4 regions of the Sphingomonas sp. 4RDLI-65 genome follow, and region 4 is predicted to be linked to each of the others. Evidence: predicted binding sites of a transcription regulator. Region 4 holds the regulator's gene; each other region holds the start of a gene.
What was found. The regulator LexA, encoded in region 4, represses DNA repair genes until DNA is damaged. The targets are predictions, from matches to a motif close to GTTCCNCNCTTGTTCT.

Region 1: VH567_RS05845 (MmcB family DNA repair protein) is a predicted target of LexA. The motif match lies at 2,990-3,005, and genes of this name have one in related genera.
Region 2: radA (DNA repair protein RadA) is a predicted target of LexA. The motif match lies at 2,829-2,844, and genes of this name have one in related genera.
Region 3: recA (recombinase RecA) is a predicted target of LexA. The motif match lies at 3,079-3,094, and genes of this name have one in related genera.

Annotation. Positions count from the first base shown of each region.
Region 1 covers NZ_JBCEBT010000002.1:190,983-196,457, reverse strand. The annotation lists gene VH567_RS05865 (M48 family metallopeptidase) at 1-596, opposite strand, end outside; gene VH567_RS05860 (YcgN family cysteine cluster protein) at 612-1,046, opposite strand; gene VH567_RS05855 (SCO family protein) at 1,043-1,624, opposite strand; gene VH567_RS05850 (ankyrin repeat domain-containing protein) at 1,733-2,338, shown strand; gene VH567_RS05845 (MmcB family DNA repair protein) at 2,481-2,978, opposite strand; gene VH567_RS05840 (cell wall hydrolase) at 3,184-3,813, opposite strand; gene VH567_RS05835 (DUF1491 family protein) at 4,003-4,329, opposite strand; gene VH567_RS05830 (PaaI family thioesterase) at 4,326-4,799, opposite strand; gene VH567_RS05825 (PTS sugar transporter subunit IIA) at 4,789-5,256, opposite strand; gene hpf (ribosome hibernation-promoting factor, HPF/YfiA family) at 5,358-5,475, opposite strand, start outside.
Region 2 covers NZ_JBCEBT010000001.1:735,322-740,796, forward strand. The annotation lists gene VH567_RS03095 (CvpA family protein) at 1-29, opposite strand, end outside; gene VH567_RS03100 (YkgJ family cysteine cluster protein) at 89-646, opposite strand; gene VH567_RS03105 (hypothetical protein) at 659-991, opposite strand; gene radA (DNA repair protein RadA) at 1,444-2,814, opposite strand; gene VH567_RS03115 (glycosyltransferase family 4 protein) at 2,918-4,069, shown strand; gene VH567_RS03120 (DUF2218 domain-containing protein) at 4,203-4,496, opposite strand; gene VH567_RS03125 (PadR family transcriptional regulator) at 4,493-5,083, opposite strand; gene VH567_RS03130 (replication-associated recombination protein A) at 5,357-5,475, shown strand, end outside.
Region 3 covers NZ_JBCEBT010000012.1:31,304-36,778, reverse strand. The annotation lists gene VH567_RS17115 (glutathione S-transferase family protein) at 1-549, opposite strand, end outside; gene VH567_RS17110 (class I SAM-dependent methyltransferase) at 566-1,402, opposite strand; gene recA (recombinase RecA) at 1,930-3,003, opposite strand; gene VH567_RS17100 (4-(cytidine 5'-diphospho)-2-C-methyl-D-erythritol kinase) at 3,359-4,303, opposite strand; gene VH567_RS17095 (tetratricopeptide repeat protein) at 4,574-5,475, opposite strand, start outside.
Region 4 covers NZ_JBCEBT010000001.1:363,319-368,793, forward strand. The annotation lists gene moaC (cyclic pyranopterin monophosphate synthase MoaC) at 1-84, shown strand, start outside; gene VH567_RS01410 (energy transducer TonB) at 182-916, opposite strand; gene VH567_RS01415 (molybdopterin molybdotransferase MoeA) at 1,425-2,606, shown strand; gene lexA (transcriptional repressor LexA) at 2,675-3,340, shown strand; gene VH567_RS01425 (ComEC/Rec2 family competence protein) at 3,940-5,475, opposite strand, start outside.

The sequences.
Region 1 (5,475 bases), on a different contig from region 4:
TAAAGCTCTTCGACCAGCGCGTGGAAGGCCGGCGCGTGGTTCATGTGGACGCGGTGCGCGACCTCATGCGCGACGGTGGCGCGGCGGACCCAGCCCGGCGCAAGGATCAGCCGCCAGCTGTAGCGGATGATGCCACTCGACGCGCAACTGCCCCAGCGGCCCTTCGCGTCACCGATCGCGACATGGGCGACGCTGACCCCGGCCTTGGCGGCATATTCGGCGGTTTCGGTTTCCAGGACGGCGAGCGCAGTGCGTTTCAGCCACGCCTCGACGCGGCGCGCGATGGTCTCGGGCGGGCCTGACAGCGACAGGACGGCGCCTTCGCGCACCACGGTGCGGCGGCTGCCCGGCGTCCACTCGATCGTCAGCGGTTCGTCGGCGACGGTCAGGATCGCGCCGGGGACGAACGGCCGCGGCTGGGGCAGCAACGCGCGCTGTTCGGCGATCCAGCCCGCCTTGTCCTCCGCCCAGGCCAGCGCCTGTTTCAGCGCCGCGCGCTTGGGCAGCACGAGCCGCGCCCGGCCACTCGCAGGATCGATCGACAGACGCGCGCGACGGGCGCGGGGATGACGAACGATCTCCAGGCCCTCGATCATGCGGCGATCACCGGCTCACAATTCGCGATCGATGACGTGATATTCCAGCTCGCCCGCCTCGTCCTCGCTGACGGTCCAGCCGCGCACCGACTGCTTGGCGCGGTGGACGGCCTCGCGGTCGCCGCAGACGAGGTAATGCCACTCCGGCAGCTGCTCGCCAGCCGCGCGCAGGCGATACGCGCAGGTCGAAGGCAGCCAGTCGATGCCGTGGACGTTGCCGGTCGTCAGTCGCACGCACTCGGGCACATAGGCGTGGCGATGGCGGTAATCGGAGCATTGCCCGCTGCGCCGGTCGAGCAACCGGCACGAGACGTTAGTTGCGACGAGCTCGCCCGTCTCCTCGTCCTCGAGCTTGTGGATGCAGCATTTGCCGCAGCCGTCGCACAACGCTTCCCATTGGCCGCGGTCGAGTTGCTCGATCGGCGTATCTTCCCAGAAGCGCGCGCTCACCGGACCCAGCGCTTGATCTCTGTCGCCACTGCGTCGGGCCCTTGTTCCTGTGGCAGCAAAGCGATCGGCTTGCCGTCCGGGTCCATCAGATAGGCCTGCCGGCTGTGGTTTACGAGGTAGCCACCTCCGGGTGAAGGATCGCCCTTGCTCGAATATACCGCATATTCGGTCTTGATCCGCTCGATCGCTTGCGGACTGCCGGTCAGCCCGATCATGCGCGGGTGGAAGGCGGAGACGAACTGCTTGAGCACGGCGGGCGTATCGCGCGCCGGATCGACGGTCACGAACACCGGCACGATCTTCGCGGCGATCGCAGGATCGCTCGCCTCGAGCTTTTTCACCGCGGCACCGATCGCCTGGACATCCGTCGGACACACATCGGGACAGAAGGTGTAGCCGAAATACATGATCCGGTATTTGCCCGCGAAACTGCGTTCGGTGATGGCTTTCCCGTTCTGGTCGGTCAAGGCGAAGGGACCACCGATCCGGGCGCCTTCGAGCGGCGGTTTGGCAGGGGGTGCCGACGCAGTGCACGCGGACAGCGCAAGGGCCGGGATGAGGAGGAAACGCAGGTTCATGATGCCGCCAGCCTTGATCTGTTAGACCCTGCGGCGCAAGCGTCGCACTGGACCATGAGCGGCGCAAACCGTCGCGCCATATCCAGGACGAACCAAGGAAGTCTCTCGATGCGTATTCGCCTGATGCTCGCCGCTACTCTCCTGACGCCGATGCTCGGTGTCGCGGCACCCGCGTTCGCGCAAGGCCAGTCGGAGGGCTACAAGTTCCTCTCCGCGGTGCGCGATGCCAAGAACAACGAAGTGCTGGAGATGCTCGGCAAGCCGGGCAGCAACATCGTCAACGTGCGCGACGTGACGAGCGGGGAGGGCGCGCTCCACATCGTCATCAAGCGGAGCGACGAAGTGTATCTGCGCTTCCTGCTGCAAAAGGGTGCCGACGCCAATCTGCGCGACGGCAAGGGCAACACGCCGCTGCTGCTCGCGGTGACGCTGGGGCAGACCGGCATGATCCCGATCCTGACCGCCGCGGGCGCGAACCCGAACCTGGCGAACTCGGCCGGCGAGACCCCGCTGATCCGTGCGGTGCAGCGCCGCGACGTCGGCATGATCCGGGTGTTGCTGAACGAGAAGGCCGATCCCGACCAGGCGGATATCATGGCGGGCATGTCGGCGCGCGATTACGCCAAGCAGGACGGCCGCAACCCGATCGTGTCGAAGCTGCTGGAGGATGCGCCAAAGACGGTGAAGAAAGCCGTCTCGGGCCCGAAATTCTAACCGTCTTCTGATCCTCCCCCGCCAGGGGGAGGTGGCACCGCAGGTGACGGAGGGGGAGGATTGGGAGCAGCGGTTACCCCTTCCTCCCCCTCGTCTGGCGAACGCCAACCACCTCCCCTGGCGGGGGAGGATCATCTCGCCTTCAGAACGCCAGCCCGTCCGCATCGGGGTCCATCTGCGCGATCAACCGTCGCGCCGCCCGCCGCGCAAACGCCAGCGTACAGCGTTTGCGGACGTGCGCGGGCAGGGGGATGGTATGCGCCTCGCGCACGATCGCCGCGTCGTAGCGGTCCGCGACGATGATCCCGGTCCGCTCGGGCAGGAAGGCGGGGCCATGCAGCGGGCCGACGTCGAACCCCGCCGGCACCGCCCAGAAATACCGGTCGCAATGCCCCAGATAATCCGGCCACTTCCCGTCGCCGAGCAGGTCTGCGCGCGATACCTTGATCTCGACGATGACGATCTGCCCGCGCGCATCCACCGCCATCAGGTCTGCCCGGCGGCCGCCGTCGAGCGGCACTTCGGTCATCGCGGTGAGGTCGTGGCGCAGCAACATGCGAATGACGCCGCGCGCCACGTCGGCGGCACAAAGCGGCGATCCAGGTTCGTCAATGCAGGAGTCCGGCGGCATGTCGAGCATGCCCCGGAAATAGAACAATCCGCGAACGAGGCAAGCTCATTCACGGATTGTGGTCGTGTTCTGGCGATTGTCGGCCCGCCCCCTTTGCCCGTTCGTGCTGAGCGAAGTCGAAGCACCTGAGTTCGGGGCACACCCTTCGACTTCGCTCAGGGCGAACGGGGTTGGAGTGAGGAGGGGGCAAGCTGACTTGAGAGACCTTTAGGTCTCAGCGATAGAAGACGTGGTTGCCGATCGAGGCGACCTTGACCGCGCGGACCGAAGGGCGGCGATCGGGGGTGTTGAAGTAGAGCGCCTTCTGGGCCGGGCTGTTCCACGCATCGGCGAGGGCAACCTTGGCGACCGCGATCGCGGTGCGATAGGCGGTGCCGGCGTTGATGTTCGGGATCTGGCCACCGCGGACGAAGCTGAACTGGCCGCGCTGCTTGACGACGGCGCAGACGTCGGCGGGGAAACGACCCGACTTGGCGCGATTGATGATGACCTCGGCAACCGCGAGCTGGCCGGTCAGCGGCTCGCCCTTCGATTCGAAATAGATCGCGCCGGCAAGGCACTGGAGCGCTTCGTCGGCGGCGGCGCTATCCTGCGCGGCAACGGCCTGGGCGAGCGTGTCGAATTCTTCTTCCTCGGCAGCTGCGACTGGCTCGACGCCAATCTTCTCGGGGGCGATCTTCTCGACGGCTGCAACGGTGGTTGCGGCGGGAGCGATCTGCGGAACATTCTGCGGGGAAAGGGCGTTTAGATTTGCGAGAGCGGTAAGGCTGACCGTGGAACGATCGAGACCCGTCGCCTGACCGGGTGCGCTGTTGCCGAGCAGGCCAGCAAGAGAAAACGTCATGACTGCGATTGTCGCAGCCCGCTGAAGTATGGTCATTCAATCGTATTCAGATGCGGTTGGACCGTGGAAGCAATCGTACAAGCCGATCGTCCAGGCATCCCCCCGACTGCGTAACCGATCCGGATCGCACCCGTCCCAGCACAACGCCAATCAATGTTGCAATCCCCCTCTATTGGGGGGGCTTTGGAGTCAATCGTCGAGGATCGTTTCAGCGGCGAACCGTTCCGCCGCTGCGATGTCCACCTCGACGACCCACAAATCGGGGTCGCGCGCACGCCTGCGCCGCCAATAGCCGTCAAGGTCTTCGACCGGAGTCGAGTCGATCAAGGCGGTTCGCCCGTCGGGCCCGATTCCGCGTTCCAGCAGCCGGGGAGGGGCGCCCTTGTCGACCGCGATGACGAGGATCGCACCGCCTTGCGCGTCGCCTTTCGCCATCACCGCGCCGAACCCGCCAGCGTCGTTGACACGGCGGAGGAGGGCGCTGACGAGCACACCGCTGGGTAGCCTGCCGCTCATGCCGGCGCCCGGTATCCAGGCAGCCCGGCGAGAGCAATCCGCGAGCGCATGAACGTGCCGGTACCCCGCGCCGCCTCTTCGCCGTCCGCATCGATCAGTCGCGCATCGGCGACGAACACGCGTCGCTTGCCGCTGATCCAGCGGCCCTCGGCGATCACCGGGCCGACCTTGAGAGGGCGCGTGAGCAGCAGGTTGAACGCAGTCGTCAGCAGGAAACGATCGGTGACGAGGCTGTTCGACGCATAGAACGCGGCATCGTCGAGCATCTTGAAATAGCTCGTGCCATGCGCTGCGCCGCCTGCGTGATAATGCCGCTCGTCGATCGTGAAGTGAATCCGCGCTACACCCGCTTCGGGGATCTCCAGCGACGATTCGAAGAACCGATTGATCGGCGCCTGCGCATACAACGATTCCAGCGCGCGGAAATGCGCATCCGCGCCCCCCAGACCCGGGTCCGGCTCACGCGGCATCGCGCACCTCGTCCGCCGTGAACAGCGCGTACAGCGCATCGGGCGAACCCGCGCCGCGCAGTTTTTCGAGGAACGCCTTGTCGCGCAACCGCCGCGAGACGCGGGCCAGCGCCTTCAGGTGCACCGCCCCCGCGTCGGTGGGGGAGAGCAGCATGAAGACGAGGTCGACCGGCAGATCGTCGACCGCCTGGAAATCGACCGGCTGCGCCAATCGCACAAACACGCCGGTGACCTGCGCGAGCCCCTCCAGCTTGGCATGCGGGATCGCGACGCCGCCACCAAACCCGGTCGAGCCCAGCTTCTCGCGCGCCGTCAGACGCTCGGCGATCGTCTTCGCGTCCGCATCGACGATCTCGGCCGCAACCGTCGCGATATGCTGGAACACCGCCTTCTTGGTCGCGGCAATCACGCCCGTCTGCACTGCGTCGGGACGCAACATATCGCTGAAATCAGTCATTCTGTTCAATGTCTCAAGCGCCCCCGCGCGCATCCGCCTTAGCGGGTTGCGCGGGGGCGTAAAGGCGCGGCCGTGAGACCCGCGCCTTTATGGACCCTTCTTTACTGGGGAGGGGAGGCCGTGCCGGTCGAAGCGGCCCGCTGTGGCTCGACCCAACCGATCGTACCGTCGCCGCGCTTGTAGACCATGTTGTGCGCGCCGGTGCCCGCATTCTTGAAC
Region 2 (5,475 bases), 370 kb from region 4:
ACGACGATGTCTAGGGCAGTGAGGTTCATGCGCTCTGGAATAGGGACGCGGGCGGCGAACCGCTAGTGCACGCTGCGACCAACACGTCCTAGCGGCTCAGCCCGAAAACACCGTAGCGTTCGCGCCAGGCGGCGACTTCGTCCTGCAGATTGGCAGGCGCGGGGCTTCCTGTGAGAACGAAGCGAGCGACGTCGTTATCAGGATGCATCAGCATTTTCTTGGACCCGTCGCTGAACCAGACGGGGACCAATTGGTCGCACACGCTGTCCAAGACGGTCGCCGCCATGCCATTCGCGATCGCGTCGCCAGCGAGCACCCGGACATTGATCGAGACGCCTTCCAGGCAGTTCTGCGGTTCGGTGACGAAATTGAGCGAGACGAGCAGCCCGGACCGGTCGGGCCGCGCATCGTCGGGAAGGCTGGCGACCCTTCGCCATACGCAGAACCATGTCCGGCAGATGCGCGGGCGGACGGCATGGATACCGCATCCCTGTTCGCAAAGGTGGATGCACGGCGTGCCCGCGGGCTTGGCGAACTCGGGCGTATTGACCGTCAGTTCTGTGCAGCACGCGGTGCAATCACCGCACTCTCGACCGGGCAGGAGCGGTCCTAGCAGCGCGGTTTCCAGATCGGCCTGGGGCTGCACCTGATCCACGGCTTAGTTTCCTTCGGAATCCACCGTGAAGACCATCGGCTTGCCCCGCGACATCGGCTCCCATCCTGCCTGCAAGGCCGCCCGCACGCCGCGCGCGATCGTCGCGTCGTCGATCTGGAGCCGCCCGCGTGGCAAGCCCTTCAACAGACGCTTGGGCGCGGGGAATTCCAGCAAGGCCTCGCGTTGGGCGTCGTCCTGCAACAGGGAAATCGTCATGCCCTTCCAGCCATCGACATCCGTATGCTGCGGCTCGCGCTCGAGGTTCCAATCGTATCGGGTGCCATCGACCTCGACGGTGCCGGTATTGCTTCGCGTGTTCGCCATGCCGGCGGCCATAGCATAGCTGGCGTGAGAGGCCATGCGTTGGGGGCTATTGCGGATTTGCGAGCGGGGATGCCGTCACGCGCTATCGATCGGTGCCTGACGAACGCAGTCAGTGCACCACCCCGGCGGAGGCCGGGGCCCAATTGGAGAGGTCGTAGTAACCAAGCGCAGCGGTCGCCAGCAGCGTTTCCCAATTGGGCCCCGGCCTCCGCCGGGGTGGTGCTTCTCTTTTCTGTATCTGTGCCGAACACGTTCGCGATGACGCGGTACGCTGGTTTGGAAGGGCATCTATTCGGATCGGAAATGTACGCGCGGCCCCGTACAGTTACGACCCTCGCCCTTGTTCTCCCGCGAAGGCGGGAGCCCAGTCTGGATCCCCGCCTTCGCGGGGAAACACGCTTTGCCCATTGGAGAGGGTGCCCGCTCCAAGAATACCGATGCCGCGCCGCCGCATACGCCCGCGCCTAGCCCCGGCCCATCATGTGATCGACGAACGACGCCAGCGTCTTGAACCCCGAGAGTTTCATCCCGCTCTTCTCTCCCGTCATCGACGCGGGCACGAGCGCGCGTTCGAAGCCCAGCTTGCTCGCTTCCTTCAGCCGCAACGGCCCATGCGCGACCGGACGGATCTCCCCCGACAGCGCGACCTCGCCGAACGCCACCGCATCGACCGGCACCGGCCGCTCCGACATCGCCGAGATCAGCGCCGCCGCCACCGCCAGATCGGCCGCGGGATCCTGCACCCGGTAGCCGCCGGCAATGTTGAGATACACTTCGGCGTTGGAGAAGCTCAGCCCGCACCGCGCCTCCAGCACCGCGAGGATCATCGCGAGTCGGCCCGAATCCCAGCCGACAACCGCACGACGCGGAGTCGCGCCCGACGCCAGCCGGACCGTCAGCGCCTGGATCTCGACCAGCACCGGCCGCGTCCCCTCCAGCGCCGGGAACACCGTTGCCCCCGTCATCGCGTCATCACGGTGCGTCAGGAACAGCGACGACGGATTGCCGACCTCCGCTAACCCTTCGGTCTGCATCGAGAACACGCCGATCTCGTCGGTTCCGCCGAAGCGGTTCTTGATCGCGCGGAGGATGCGGTACTGGTGGCTGCGCTCGCCCTCGAACGACAGCACCGTGTCGACCATATGCTCCAGCACACGCGGGCCGGCGATCGAGCCGTCCTTCGTCACATGCCCGACCAGCACCACCGCGGTCCCGCGCTCCTTGGCGAACCGGATCAATTCCTGCGCCGAGGCACGGACCTGGCTGACCGTCCCCGGAGCGCCCTCGATCAGGTCGGAGTGCATCGTCTGGATCGAATCGATCACCAGCATCGCGGGTGGCCGCGTCTGCAACGTCGTCAGGATGTCGCGCGTCGAGGTCGCCGCCGCCAGCTGCACCGGCGCGTTGCCCAGGCCCAGCCGCCGCGCGCGCAGACGCACCTGATCCGCCGCTTCCTCGCCCGAAACGTAGGCGACCGACTGCCCCGCCAGCGCCATCTTCGCCGCCGCCTGCAACAGCAACGTCGACTTGCCGATCCCCGGATCGCCACCGATCAGCGTCGCCGAGCCCTCGACGAACCCGCCGCCCAGCGCACGGTCGAGCTCGGCGATCCCGGTCGCCATCCGGTCGGGCAGCTTGATCTCCGCGTCGAGCCCAACGAGCTGGATCGCGCGCCCGCCGGTCTGGAGATTATGCTTCGAATGGAACGGCGTCGCAGCGGTGTTCGCCTCCTCGACCAGCGTGTTCCACTCGTTGCAATCGGCGCATTGCCCCGCCCAGCGGTGCGACACCGATCCGCAGGACTGACACACGTAACGCTTCTGGGGTTTCGCCATGTGGCCGATGTACGAGAACGATACGGGAACATCAATGGCCGGCATACGGCCTAGGTTGCGGATTTAGTGGCGCTTGACGGCACACGGCGTTATCCGCGCGACGATGCACGCCACCGACCTGCGCATCGCCCTGTTCAGCGGCAACTATAATTACGTTCGCGATGGCGCGAACCAGGCGTTGAATCTGCTCGTCGGCCATCTGTTGGCGCAGGGCGCGACGGTGCGTGTCTATTCGCCGACCAACGCCAAGCCCGCCTTCCCGCCAACCGGCGATCTGGTCGCGGTGCCGTCGCTGCCGCTGCCGGCGGGGCGTGGCGAATACAAGATGGCGCGCGGGCTGCCGGCGGCGATCCGGCGCGATCTCGACGCGTTCGCGCCGAACGTCGTCCACGTGTCTGCGCCCGATTTTCTCGGTCACCGCGCGATCAGTTACGGGCGCCGCAACGGCATCGTGACGATCGCCTCGCTGCACACGCGGTTCGAGACGTATTTCCGCTATTACAAGATGGCGTTCTTCGAGCCCGTCATGGTGAAGATCTTGACGCGTTTCTACAACCGCGTCGACGAGGTGCTGGTGCCGGGGCGCGGCATGGCGGAGATCGTCCGGGACTGGGGCGTGACGACGCCGACCGCGATCTGGTCGCGCGGCGTTAACCACGACCGCTTTACGCCAACGCGCCGCGACCTGGAGTGGCGGCGCGCGCGCGGGATCGCAGACGGCGAGGTCGCGGTCGGGTTTCTCGGGCGGCTGGTGAAGGAAAAGGGTCTCGACGTCTTTGCGGACGTGATCCGAACGCTGGAACAGCGCGGGGTGCGTCACAAGGTGCTGGTGATCGGCGAGGGTCCGGCACGCGACTGGTTCGCCGAGCGCGTGCCCGGCGCGGTCTTCGCCGGGTTCCAGTCGGGTGACGATCTCGGCCGCGCGGTCGCGTCGATGGATGTGTTCTTCAATCCGAGCGTGACCGAGACGTTCGGCAACGTGACGCTGGAGGCTATGGCGGCAGGTGTTCCCGTCGTCGCAGCGCGCGCATCGGGCGCGGTCGGATTAGTCGACGACGGCGTGACCGGGTTCCTCGTGCCGCCGACCGACATCGCGCGATACGCCGACGCGATCGGGCGGATCGTTTCGGAGCCGGGCTTGCGCGAGACGATGGGCTGGGCCGGACACGACAAGGCCGCCGGGTATCTGTGGGATACGATCAACCAGACGGTCCTGGATACGTATCTCGAGGTGATGGCGCGGCGGGGAGCGTAGGCTCACATCGGATTTATCCTCGCCTGCAAGGGGAGGTGGCGGCGCTGAGCGCCGACGGAGGGGTGATCCGCTCCTGATAGGGCGCTACCCATCCGTTGCTCCGCGCCACCTCCCCTCAAAGGGGAGGATTAATTCAGGGTGCCGTCGCCCAGTCGAACGTCAGCGGCGCCTCGCGGAACGCGAAGCGGTCGAGGTGGCTCGACACAACCCCGCGCATCCGTTCGACGTCCTCGCCCTCCGGCACCGTCAGCGCAACGTCGAGCGTCTCGCTGTCCGCGCGCATCTCCAGCACCGCGCCGTTCGGGAAGGCGATCCGGCCCTCTTCCTCCGAGAAGGTGACCTCCATCTTGTGGCTCCAATGCTTGGCCAGTTGCTGAAGATACTTGCTGGCCGAATGCGTCGGCACGCGTGCGACCGAGACGCTCACTTCAGGCGCTCGATCTTCTGCGCGGCCTCATCGAGCAACGCGGCCACTTCGTGCAGCGTGTCCTCATTAACGTCTTCGCGCATCAGCCGGTGCTGGAGCACCTGCCGCAGATTGCCCATCGCCCGCCGGATCGGCGCGCCATCGGTCCGCTCGGACTCCGCCCCGACCGCCGCGAGCCGCGCGAACAGACCGTCCACCACGGCCGCATTCTCGGCCAGATGCGCACGCCCCTCGTCGCTCGCAGCAAAGCGCTTCTTCGCGCCTTCCGACTGCTGCTCCTCGATCAGACCCATTTCGTCGAGCATGCTGAGCGTCGGATAGACGACGCCCGGGCTCGGCGCATAGCCACCTCCGGTCAGCCCCTCGATCTCGCGGATCAGGTCGTAGCCGTGGCGTGGCGCGTCCGCGATCAGCTTCAGCATGACGAGCTTGAGTTCGCCACCGTCGAACAGCCGCCGGCCACGCCCACGTGGGCCACCACCCTGCTTCCACGCAGCATGCTCAGGTCCGTGGTCGCGACCACCATGCCGGTGACTGTCGCCACGGGGGCCGCCGGTCCAAGCTCCATATCCAATACCAAAACGCATTTGAGTGTTCTCCGATATATCTTCGTCCATGTTCTGAGATATATCGCAGACTGTTTCGGACTCAAGAGGCGCGTCAAAAAATTCGCTTTTTCATTTGTCTGTCATCCCCGCGGAGGCGGGTATCCGGACACTCGGACAGTGCGGTCAAGTAATGACGTCAGCCAGTATGGATCCCCGCCTGCGCGGGGATGACGATGCGTGTTAGGATGACCAGCGCGCATGGGTGGTCCCCAACGGATGGGCAAACCTCTCCCCCGCCCCTATCTTCCGCGCATGGCCGATCTCTTCGCGGGCTTCGAACCCGCCGCCCCCACCGAAACGCATCCCGAAAACGCGCCGCTCGCCGACCGCCTGCGCCCGCGCACGCTGAGCGAGGTGGTCGGGCAGGATCA
Region 3 (5,475 bases), on a different contig from region 4:
GGCGATCGTTGCGGGGCGGGACTCGTCGAGGCCGCCGCGGCTGCGCGCGGCTTCCAAGGGAAAGCTCATCATGATGTCGGCGGCGGTCATCTCGTTGCCGGCGAACCAGGGGCGTTGCGACAGTTCGGATTCAACATAGTCGAGATGGACGTCGATCATCGGCTGGATCTTCTTCACCGCGACCTTGCCCATGATCGGGATGCGCGCGAGGACGAGCTTCAACAGCAGCGGCGGCATCATCGAGCCTTCGGCATAGTGGAGCCAGAAGCGGTAGCGGAGCGCGTCGGCGCGGTTGGCGGGGGCGCCGAGTTTGCCGTCCGCCTTGTCGACGAGATATTCGACGATCGCGCCGGTTTCGGCGACCACCTGACCGTCATCTTCGATCACCGGCGACTTGCCGAGCGGGTGGACCCGCTTGAGTTCGGGCGGGGCGAGCATGGTCTGCTCGTTCCGCTCGTAGCGTTTGATTTCGTAGGGAAGACCGAGTTCCTCGAGCATCCACAGGATCCGCTGCGATCGTGAGTTTTCGAGGTGGTGGACGATGATCATGCGGGCTCCCCCTGGTTTATTCGGCCGATTTGCGCGCGGTCCAGATCCAGGCGGCGGCGGGGAATTCCACCGTGTCGCCGTTGCTATGACGCGCGCAGACTTCGGTGAGACGCGCGATGTGGCGCTCGCGTTCCTCCGGGGCGGCGTCGCGGATTGCGGAGGCGGCGGGGCCAATGCGGCGAAAATAGTCGACCGCGTCCGTGACGGAGTCGCTGCCCTCGCCTGCGCGGTAGGCGAAGTCGATACGCTGGGGCGCAGCGGCGTGCCAGCCGGAGGTCGCGAGAATATCGGCAACATAGCGGGGATCGGCGAAGGCGAACGGGCCTGGGGTGATCGACGTTGGAGCGTCCGCGTCGCCGCCCGTTGCGATGATGGTTTCGGTGGCCCAGCGATTGGCGGCGCGTTCGGCGAAACAGGAAAAGACGAGCGATGCGTCGGGGGCGGCGGCTTCGGCGAGTGTGGCGAAGGCGGCTGTGGGGTTGGTGAAGAACATGACGCCGTGGCGCGAGACGTAGAGATCGACGGAGGCATGGCTCGGGGCGACGACGGTGATGTCGGCGCATTCGAAGCTGGCGTTGGCTTGAGCTTCGGCGCGGTGTTTGGCGATCTCGATCAGGTTTGGCGAGAGATCTATGCCGGTTACGGTCGTGGTAGGGAGAGCCTGGGCCGTGGCCAGCGTAGTGGCACCGGCGCCGCAGCCTATGTCGATGATCTTTCGAGTTCGGAGGGGAGCGGTGGCGAGGATAGCTGCGTTCAAATGCGGGGTCAGGTTGGTGAAGCTGCGGTCAGTTCTGCGCCATTCCGCGGCCCAGACGTCGCCTATTCTGCCGGTCCAGTCGTAGGCGGTGGTCATGGGTTGGGGTGCCTCATGGTCGGATCTGGGGACGTCGGTTCTGGGTGAGATATAGACGTTCGCGTGGGATTGGCGTTGGGTATTTGAAGGCTTCGTCGAGCCCGTTGCGTTCTCTGCGCGGCAGTGTGAGCGCCATGCAGCGGTCTGCAATTCCTTGTTTCCCCGCGAAGGCGGGGATCCAGACTGGGCTCCCGCCTTCGCGGGAGAACAAGGGGGCAGGTGCTGCGGTTCGATGGGAGCCGCCACTCTGGCGGAGGCCGGGGCCCAACTGGGAGCCGATCGTAACTAAAGATCGCGTTCCGTTATTGCCACCTTTCCAACTGGGCCCCGGCCTTCGCCGGGGTGGAATGTTGGGATGGTGCGGTGCGGTGCCTACATAGAGATCCTACGCCGGCACAAAGCCGATGCCGACGTCGATGAAAGCCCGATGCCGCCCCGGCCCCTGCACGATCAACCGCGTGCCCTCACCCTCCCATTGCGAGAGCAATGGGTCCCTCCCTCTCCCCGGAGGGAGAGGGTAAAGAAGATCAGGCGTCGTCTTCGGCGTCGGGGCCGGCCATCATTTCCTCGGCGACCTTGTCGGTGCGCGCGCGGATCTGCTTTTCGAGGCGGTCGGCGGTTTCGGGGTTGTCTTTCAGGAAGGTCTTCGAGTTCTCGCGACCTTGGCCGAGACGCACGCTGTCGTAGCTGAACCAGGCGCCGGACTTCTCGACGAGCCCGGCCTTCACGCCGAGATCGAGGATCTCGCCGAGCTTCGAGACGCCCTGCCCGTACATGATGTCGAACTCGACCTGCTTGAACGGCGGTGCGACCTTGTTCTTTACGACCTTCACGCGCGTCTGGTTGCCGGTCACTTCCTCGCCGGCCTTGATCGCGCCGATGCGGCGGATGTCGAGGCGGACCGAGGCGTAGAACTTCAACGCGTTGCCGCCCGTCGTCGTCTCGGGGTTGCCGTACATCACGCCGATCTTCATGCGGAGCTGGTTGATGAAGATCACCATGCAGCGCGAGCGGCTGATCGAGCCGGTCAGCTTGCGCAGCGACTGCGACATGAGACGCGCCTGGAGGCCGACATGGCTGTCGCCCATCTCGCCTTCGATTTCGGCGCGCGGCACGAGCGCTGCGACCGAGTCGACCACGAGCACGTCGATCGCGTTCGAGCGGACCAGCGTGTCGACGATCTCGAGCGCCTGCTCGCCGGTGTCGGGCTGCGAGACGATCAGTTCGTCGATGTTGACGCCGAGCTTCTTGGCGTAGACCGGGTCGAGCGCATGCTCGGCATCGACGAACGCCGCGGTGCCGCCGCCCTTCTGCGCTTCGGCGATCACATGGAGCGCGAGCGTGGTCTTGCCCGACGATTCCGGACCGTAGATCTCGATCACGCGGCCGCGCGGCAGGCCGCCGACGCCGAGCGCGATGTCGAGCCCGAGCGAGCCGGTCGAGATGACCTCGACCTGCATGGTTTCCTTCGAGCCGAGGCGCATCGCCGAGCCCTTGCCGAACGCGCGGTCGATCTGCGCGAGCGCGGCGTCGAGCGCCTTCTGGCGGTCGTTGGTTGCGGTTGCCATGCCGGTGTCGATCACTTTCAGATTAGCGGCCATTGATAAGCTCCCATCGCTAAAGCAAGCGCGCGTGCCATTCAACGCGTCAAACCCATGTATTCTCTTTGTTCTTGTGGAACAAGTGGGGAACGGCGGATTTATGGGGAAAGATTTGGGGTTTGGTCGGGGGTCGCGGAGGGGCTGGGCACGGCGCCGCGAAATCGGCCGCCTTAAGATATGATCGGTCGTCGTCCTCGCGCAGGCGTGGATCCATAGCCTGAAGGGCCAGCGATCCTATTGCTACGCCAACCAGTATGGGTTCCCGCCTCCGCGGGAATGACGGGGTGGGGGGGGACTTTTGATCGAGATCGGCTCAATCTTTATCCGGGCCGGGCTTTTTAGGGGCCGCGTTTTATCAGGCGAGCGTCGTTGCGAGGATCCACCAACCGCGGGCTTGCGCGGCGATTGCGGCGGTGTCTCTGGCCTGGGGGGTTTCGAACAGGGCGAAGCAGGTGGCGCCGGAGCCGGACATTCTGGACAGGAGGACGCCGTGCGCCGCGCCGAGGAGCGCGCGGACCTGGGCGATTTCGGGGGCCAGCGCCAGCGCGGGGGGCTCGAGGTCGTTGCGGCCGGCTTTGGCGCGATCGAGGAGGGCGCCTTCGGGGATCGGGCCTCGGTCCTGGCCGTCCCAAGTCTTGAAGACGGCGGCTGTGGAGACGGCTACGCCCGGGTTTACGAGAAGCAGTGGCGTGCCGGGCAGGCCTTCGAGAGTGGTCAGGGTGTCGCCTTTGCCGGTGCCGAGCGTGGTGCGGTTGGCGAGGCAGGCGGGGACGTCTGCGCCGAGCTTTGCGGCGATTTCGTGGAGGCGGGGGTCGGTTGACGTGACGCCGTGGAGGCGGGCCAGCGCGCGGAGCGTGGCGGCGGCGTCGGCCGAGCCTCCGCCTATGCCCGAGGCGATCGGGAGGTGCTTTTCGAGTGTTAGCGCGTGGTGGGTGCTTGGGGCGAATGCGGTGGTGAAGGCGTCTGCGGCAGCGGTTACGAGATTGCCTTGCCAGGGGGCGGCGCCTGGAGCGGCGTTGGGCGAGCCGTGCGCGTCTTCATTGTCGGCTCCCAATTGGGCCCCGGCCTTCGCCGGGGTGGTGCTGGGGGTCGGGGTAGTGCTCTGGGGGGGTAGGAGAGCCGCGGCGAACGGGCCGGTTATGGTGAGGCAGTTGGCCTCGGCGGGTTCTACCGTGATCAGGTCGCCGCCGGTGGCGAAGGCGAAGAGGGTTTCGAGGTCGTGGTAGCCGTCGGGGCGGCGGCGGCGAACGTGGAGCGCCAGATTGATCTTGGCGGGTGCGGGTTCTGTGATGGTGGGCATTGCGAGTCTCGGGGTTTGATTTCGGGCCGGTTGTTTCCCGCGGCTTAGCCAAGAAGTGCCCGTCATCCCAGCGCACGCTGGGATCTCGTGGTTTGGCAGGCGTTGCGTGCCTCGTGGGATCCCCCAGCTTTCGCCGCGGTGACGGACGCCGGAGGGGAACGATTGAGAAGGTCCGCCATGCTGCAAATTACAACGCGTGCCCTCACCCTTCCCACCCGGCTTTGCCGAGCGGGCCCCTTCCCTCTCCCCTTCAGGGAGAGGGTGGTAAGGTCAGCGCTTGGCTTTTGGGGGGAGGCCGTTGGCGATCTTTGCGGTTAAGCGTGCGGTTTCGGTGGGTTCGGCGGTGAGGAGCGCGGCGCGCCAGGCGTAGCGGGCTTCGTAGTTTCGGCCGATACTCCAATAGGCGTCGCCGAGATGGTCGCCGATCTCGGTATTGGCGGGTTCGCCCTGCGCGGCGCGTTCGAGCAGGGGGAGCGCGCGCGCCGTGTCGCCCGACAGATGATACGCCCAGCCCAGCGAGTCGATGATCGAGGCGTTGGTGGGGTCGAGGTGGCTGGCGCGCTCCAAAAGCTTTATCGAGGCGGGGATGTCGTCGCCGTGCTCGACCTGCGCGAAGCCGAGATAGTTGAGTGCGAGCGGTTGCGCGGGCCCGCGGGCGACCGCTTTTTCGAGCGCGGCGCGGGCTTCGGGCCAGCGGCCGGCCTGGTCGAGCGCGCCGCCATATTGCAGCCATGCGCCCCAACTGCCGCCGGTCTCGCCGTCCGCGGCGATGATGCGCTGGTACCAGGTCGCGGCTTCGGCGGGGTTGCCGGTGGTCAGGAGCAGGTCGGCGTAGCGTTGCCAGTCGGCGGCGTCCGCGCCCTGCTGGTCGACGCGATTCTTGGCCGCCGCAAGCGCTTCGCCGTCGCGGTCGGCGTTGGCGAGGATGTCGATCCGTTCGGCAGCCGCGGCGACCGCGAACGGGCTCTTCGGACCGACCTGGGCGAGGACGACGAGCGCACGGTCGACCAGCATGTTGCGGGCCAGCGCGTGGGCGAGGAGGATGCGGGCGCGGTCGTAGCCGGGATCGGCGCGCAGCGATGCCTGGGCCAGTGCGATCGACAGCGGCGAGGGTTCGCCGAGCGCGAGGTCGCTGGCGAGGTGCGCGAGCAGGCGCGAGACGCCGATCGCGA
Region 4 (5,475 bases):
AAGGCGATCGACAAGACGATGGTCCTCAGCGACATCCGCGTCCGCGCCAAATCAGGCGGCAAATCCGGCAACTGGACAGCGTAAAAAAACCCTCTCCCTAAAGGGGAGAGGGAGAGATGCCGAAGGCGGCGAAGGATGAGGGCAAGCCAAGCAAAGCGCGCTCAGCTTGGGACTTCACTCCTCATTCCATAGACCAGTCATGGTACTCCACGATCGTAGACTCCACCGGCCGCCCCGCCGCATCCAGCGACGGATCATACCGAAACCGCTCCTCGATCAGCCGGCACGTCAGCGTGTCCAGCACCCGGCTCCCGCTCGACCGAGTCACGCGGCAATGCGACACGCGCCCGCTGACCTCGACGGTATAGCGCACCCAAACGATCCCCCGAATCCCCGTCTCCGGCGCATCGCTCGGAAAGTCCGCATCCCGCAACCGCCCCTTTCGCCACCGCGGCGGCGTCTCCTCGCCCCCACCGCCGTCGCCATCCCCATACCCGCCGCTGCCGGTACCGTTGCCGATCCCGCCACTCCCGGTCCCCGGCCCGCGCACATCCGAAGCGCCGGCGGTCGCCTGCGCGCCCAACCCAGCCTTCTCCGCGACCACAACCGGCGGCGGTACGACGATCGGCACTACCGGCGGCGGCGCGACGACTTCGGTCGCCTTCGACTTCAGGTTAGGCGGCGATGCAGCCCCCTGAGGCTTGCGACTGGGCGAAGGCCGCGGCCTGACCTTCTCGACCGGCGGCGGCGGTGGCGGCGGCGCCACCCCGAACACCTTCAGCGCATCGCTCACCGCAGCCGGCATCGGTACCACCAACCCATGGAGCAACGCATAGCCGAGCAACCCCGGCAGCAGGACGGCGCCTACCGCCGCCCCGATCCTGTCTCTCGCCCGAGGCTGATTGCGTGTCATCATGCTGATCTGGTGTCTCTTTCCCCCAAACAAAGCCCCGCAAAGGATGAACCCGCGCTGGCCGAGCATTCGGAGGACCAGATCAGCTGCCGGGCCGCCCGCGATGGCCACTCTGGAAAAAGACCGAGGCAAATCAAAATCGAAACACCACCCCGGCGAAGGCCGGGGCCCAGTTGGCAAGGCCAAACTGATAACGAGCGACGTCGGCCAAACCCGTGTTTCCCCGCGAAGGCGGGGACCCAGCCTGGCCTCCCGCCTTCGCGGGAGAACAAGGAAGAGGTCGCCACCAGCGCCCGATGTCTACGGACCCAACGGCCCCCTGACGGTCCAGCACGTAGCCCCCGCTAAGCCAACGACACCTGTCCTACACCCCAAACCCATGGCAAAGCGCGGAACATACCCACGCACCCTGCGATTCTCTTTTACGAAGCACCCAACCGCCAAACCGCGTCCAGCGCCTACACTTCCCACACCTCACCTTTCAAAATCGTCCGAAAACAGAGCCTAACGTATGACCCTAGTCCCCGTCGCCGAAGCCCAGACCCGCCTCTTCGCCATGGCCCCCCGCGTCGGCCACGAGACCGTGACGTTGCGAGAAGCCGCCGGCCGCTGGGCCGCCGAGGACATTCTCGCCCGCCGCACGCAGCCCGCCGCCGACCTCTCGGCAATGGACGGCTACGCGATCCGCTTCGAAGACCTCCCCGGCCCCTGGAAAGTCATCGGCGAAAGCGCCGCCGGCCGCCCCTTCACCGGCAAGGTCGGCCAAGGTGAAGCCACCCGCATCTTCACCGGCGCAGCAATGCCCGAAGGCGCGGACACGGTGATGGTCCAGGAAGAAGCCGAGCGAGACGGCGAAACCCTGATCCTCGCCGGCGAAGGCCCGCCGACACTCGGCCGCAACACCCGCCGCAAGGGCCTCGATTTCTCCACCGGCACCCGCCTGATCGGCGCCGGCGACCGCCTCAGCCCCGCGCGCATCGCCGTCGCCGCAACCGGCGGCCACGGCAGCCTCGCTGTCAACCGCCGCGTCCGCGTCGCCGTCGCCGCGACCGGCGACGAACTCGTCCCCCCCGGCTCGACCACCGACGGCGTCGCACTGCCCGAATCGAACGGCATCATGCTGGCGGCAATGCTCACCGACATACCCGTCGACATCATCGACCTCGGCATCCTCCCAGACAATCTCGAAATCCTGCGCGACGCCTTCGCCAGCGTTCAGGCCGACCTGCTCATCACCACCGGCGGCGCGTCAGTCGGCGACCACGACCTCGTTCGCCCCGCAATCGAAGCCGCTGGCGGCACCATCGATTTCTGGCGGATCGCGCTACGCCCCGGCAAGCCGATGATGGCCGGCCGGATCGGCGAGATGATGGTGCTCGGCCTGCCCGGCAACCCGGTCTCCGCGTTCGTCACCGCGACGCTGTTCGTGAAACCGGTCGTGGCGCGCATGGCCGGCGCGCGCGATCCGCTCCCCCAGTCGACCCACGCGCTGCTCGGCGAAGACCTCCCCGCCAACAACGCCCGCACCGACTATCTGCGCGCCGAACTCCGCGACGGCAAAGCCTATGCCTCGACGATCCAGGACAGCTCGATGCTGCTCACCCTGGCCCGCTCGACGTGCCTCATCGTCCGTCCCGGCAACGCTCCCGTCGCGAGGACCGGCGAATCGGCGGAAATCCTCGTAATCGCGTGATACGGATGCTTGACGGCGTTAATTATGTTCCATAGAAGTTCCCAGTCTGTTCCGGACGGAGAACCGCCATGCTCACGCGCAAGCAGCACGAACTCGTCTGCTTCATCAACGATCGCCTCAACGAAACCGGCGTCTCGCCGTCGTTCGAGGAGATGAAGGACGCACTCGACCTCAAGTCGAAGTCGGGCGTCCACCGTCTGATCAGCGCGCTCGAGGAGCGCAACTTCATCCGCCGCCTGCCGAACCGCGCACGCGCACTCGAAGTGCTGCGCATGCCCGAGCGCGCCGAGAAAAAGGCGCCGTCAAAGGCATCGAACGTAAAGCCCGCCGCCGCGCCACAGCCAGCGAACGACGTCGTCGAGATCCCCCTCCACGGCCGCATCGCCGCCGGCGTCCCGATCGAAGCGTTCGAAGGCAGCACGATGTTGGCCGTCCCCGCCGCACTCCTCGGCACCGGCGAACACTATGCGCTCGAAGTCTCCGGCGACTCGATGGTCGAAGCCGGTATCCTCGACGGCGACTACGCCCTGATCCGCCGCACCGAAACCGCGCGAGACGGCGAGATCGTCGTAGCCCTGATCGAAGAGAGCGAAGCCACCCTGAAATACTTCCGCCGCGAAGGCGCCATGGTCCGCCTCGACCCGGCAAACCGAGCCTACGACCCGCAACGCTACGCGCCTGCGCAAGTCCGCGTGCAGGGCAAGCTCTCCGGCATCCTCCGCCGCTACGACTAAACTGCCGAGACCGGCCTGTGTCATGGTGAACGCAGGCCGGTCTCGGTTTTTGATTGCGAAGGAAAAGCGGCAGCCGAGCATCCAGGTCAAGTCGCTCCTCCTGCCGACAACAGCGACCGGATCTCTTCGGCAAATTAAGCTAGCTTCTCTGGGCGTGTTGAAAAAACGGCTAGTTTTTCGACACGCCCCCCAAGCGTCCGGAAGACCATCCCGTGGTCCGACACATGAGCGCGGACTCGGTTCGAACGCCCAATCTCCGCGCCTCTGCGCCTCTGCGCGAACATCTCGCCGTCAATCCCCAGCGCTGCCGAAGAATTGGTTCGCGCGGAGACGCGGAGACGCGGAGGTGTTTCGCTTCGGGAGCACGAAGCGCCTCTAAACGTCTTCGGAAGGAAGCCAAGACAGTCGCCAGCCCCAGCCACCCCGTCATACAAGAACCTTCCCCGCGTCTCCGCGTCTCCGCGTGAACCAATTCTTTGCAATACGATCGCACGCGACGACAGAAGATTTTGCTCACGCGAAGGCGCAAAGGCGCGAAGATGTTGTATTTGGATAGGCGCCTACCGGCTTTCACGGACCGCCGATAAACCGACGTCGGCTTATCGTTCAGGAAGGTGTTGAGGTCTCCCGAATCGCACTACCTTCGCGCCTTTGCGCCTTCGCGTGAACATTTCTATTTTTGACGGCCTTGGCCGGCTCGAAACGCCGACGGGGGGGCCATGTCGCGGCTTTAACGAGTGCGTGGAGCGTTCGAGGAGAGGGGGATCGCGCCAGGGGTGACGATCGCCTGCGTTTAGGACGGTCACTACCATCCCGCTCCCCAAGGTCAGCGAGACGCCTCCCGTTCGCCGTAGTACGCGACGATCCAGTTTCAGCCACCGCGGTACACAGCGTTTCGGCAGACCGCGTTCGCTGACGACGGCGTCGGCATTGCTACAGGCGGCGACCAGTTCAGCAATCGGGACCATATAGGCGCTGCGGGTCGCCAGGATGCGCCACATCCGTCCTCGTCCTGCGATATCTGTGACGCACAGATCACGGCTGCACCGGGCATCGGGTTGGTCCGCGAGCAGGAGCGGCTCGCCGTCCACCCCGCCATTCTCGGCCAGCATGTCGCGCGTGTAGTCGCCCGCCCGGTCGCGGAGCATCGCCAGCCCGGCGGCGGTGCGTACCGCGACGTGGCGACCGTCACCCGTCACCAGAACGTCCGGCGCCGGCGTGGTCAGTGCCCAGATCGCGCCGACGGCCAGCGGCACCAGTCCAAGGCGTCGCCACCGCGTCCGCCACAGCGCAATCCAAATCCCCCCGACGATCATCAGCGCGAACGCCGCCGTCGGCATCGCGGGCAAGGACCGCACCGAGCCGGGAGCGCTGGCAACGATGTGCGCGAGCCACAGCAGCGCATCGAGCGATCGCTGCACCAGCCACCAGATCGGCGCGCCAAGACCGCCCGCATCGAGCAGCAGCGCCAACGCTTCAAGCGGCATAACCACGAATGTCGTCAGCGGAATCGCAACGATGTTGGCGAACGCGCCGTACAGCCCCGCCTTGTGGAAATGATACACCGCGATCGGCATCAGCGCGAATTCGACCAGCAGTCCGGTCAGCAGCAGCGACGCGATGCCGCGCGCGAGTTTGCGCCCGCGTCCCTCGTCATGCGGCCCGAAGAACGCGCGGATCACAGGATGCTCGTGCAGCGCCATGATCGCGGTGATCGCCGCGAACGAGAGCTGAAAGCTCGGCCCCGCAGCAGATTCCGGCAACACGAGCATGACGCACGCCGCTCCGGCCGCGACGAGCCGCAACGTCATTGCCTCGCGCCCCATCGCCAGCGCCGCCAGCACAAGCAACGCAGCAACACACGACCGAATCGTCGGCACCTGGCTCCCGGTCAATAATGTATAACCGATCGCCGCCGCCGCACCCGCCAATGCCGCGATCAACGGCAGGCGCGCATGCAGCGCCAGCCAGGGACTGAGCGCCAATAGACGCAACACGATCAACATAGTCGCGGCCACCGCCGCAGTGATGTGCAATCCGCTTACGGACAGCAAATGCGCGAGCCCCGCTCGCCGCATCGCCTCCGAATCTTCCTCACTGATCGCACCAACGTCGCCGGTCGCGAGAGCTGCCGC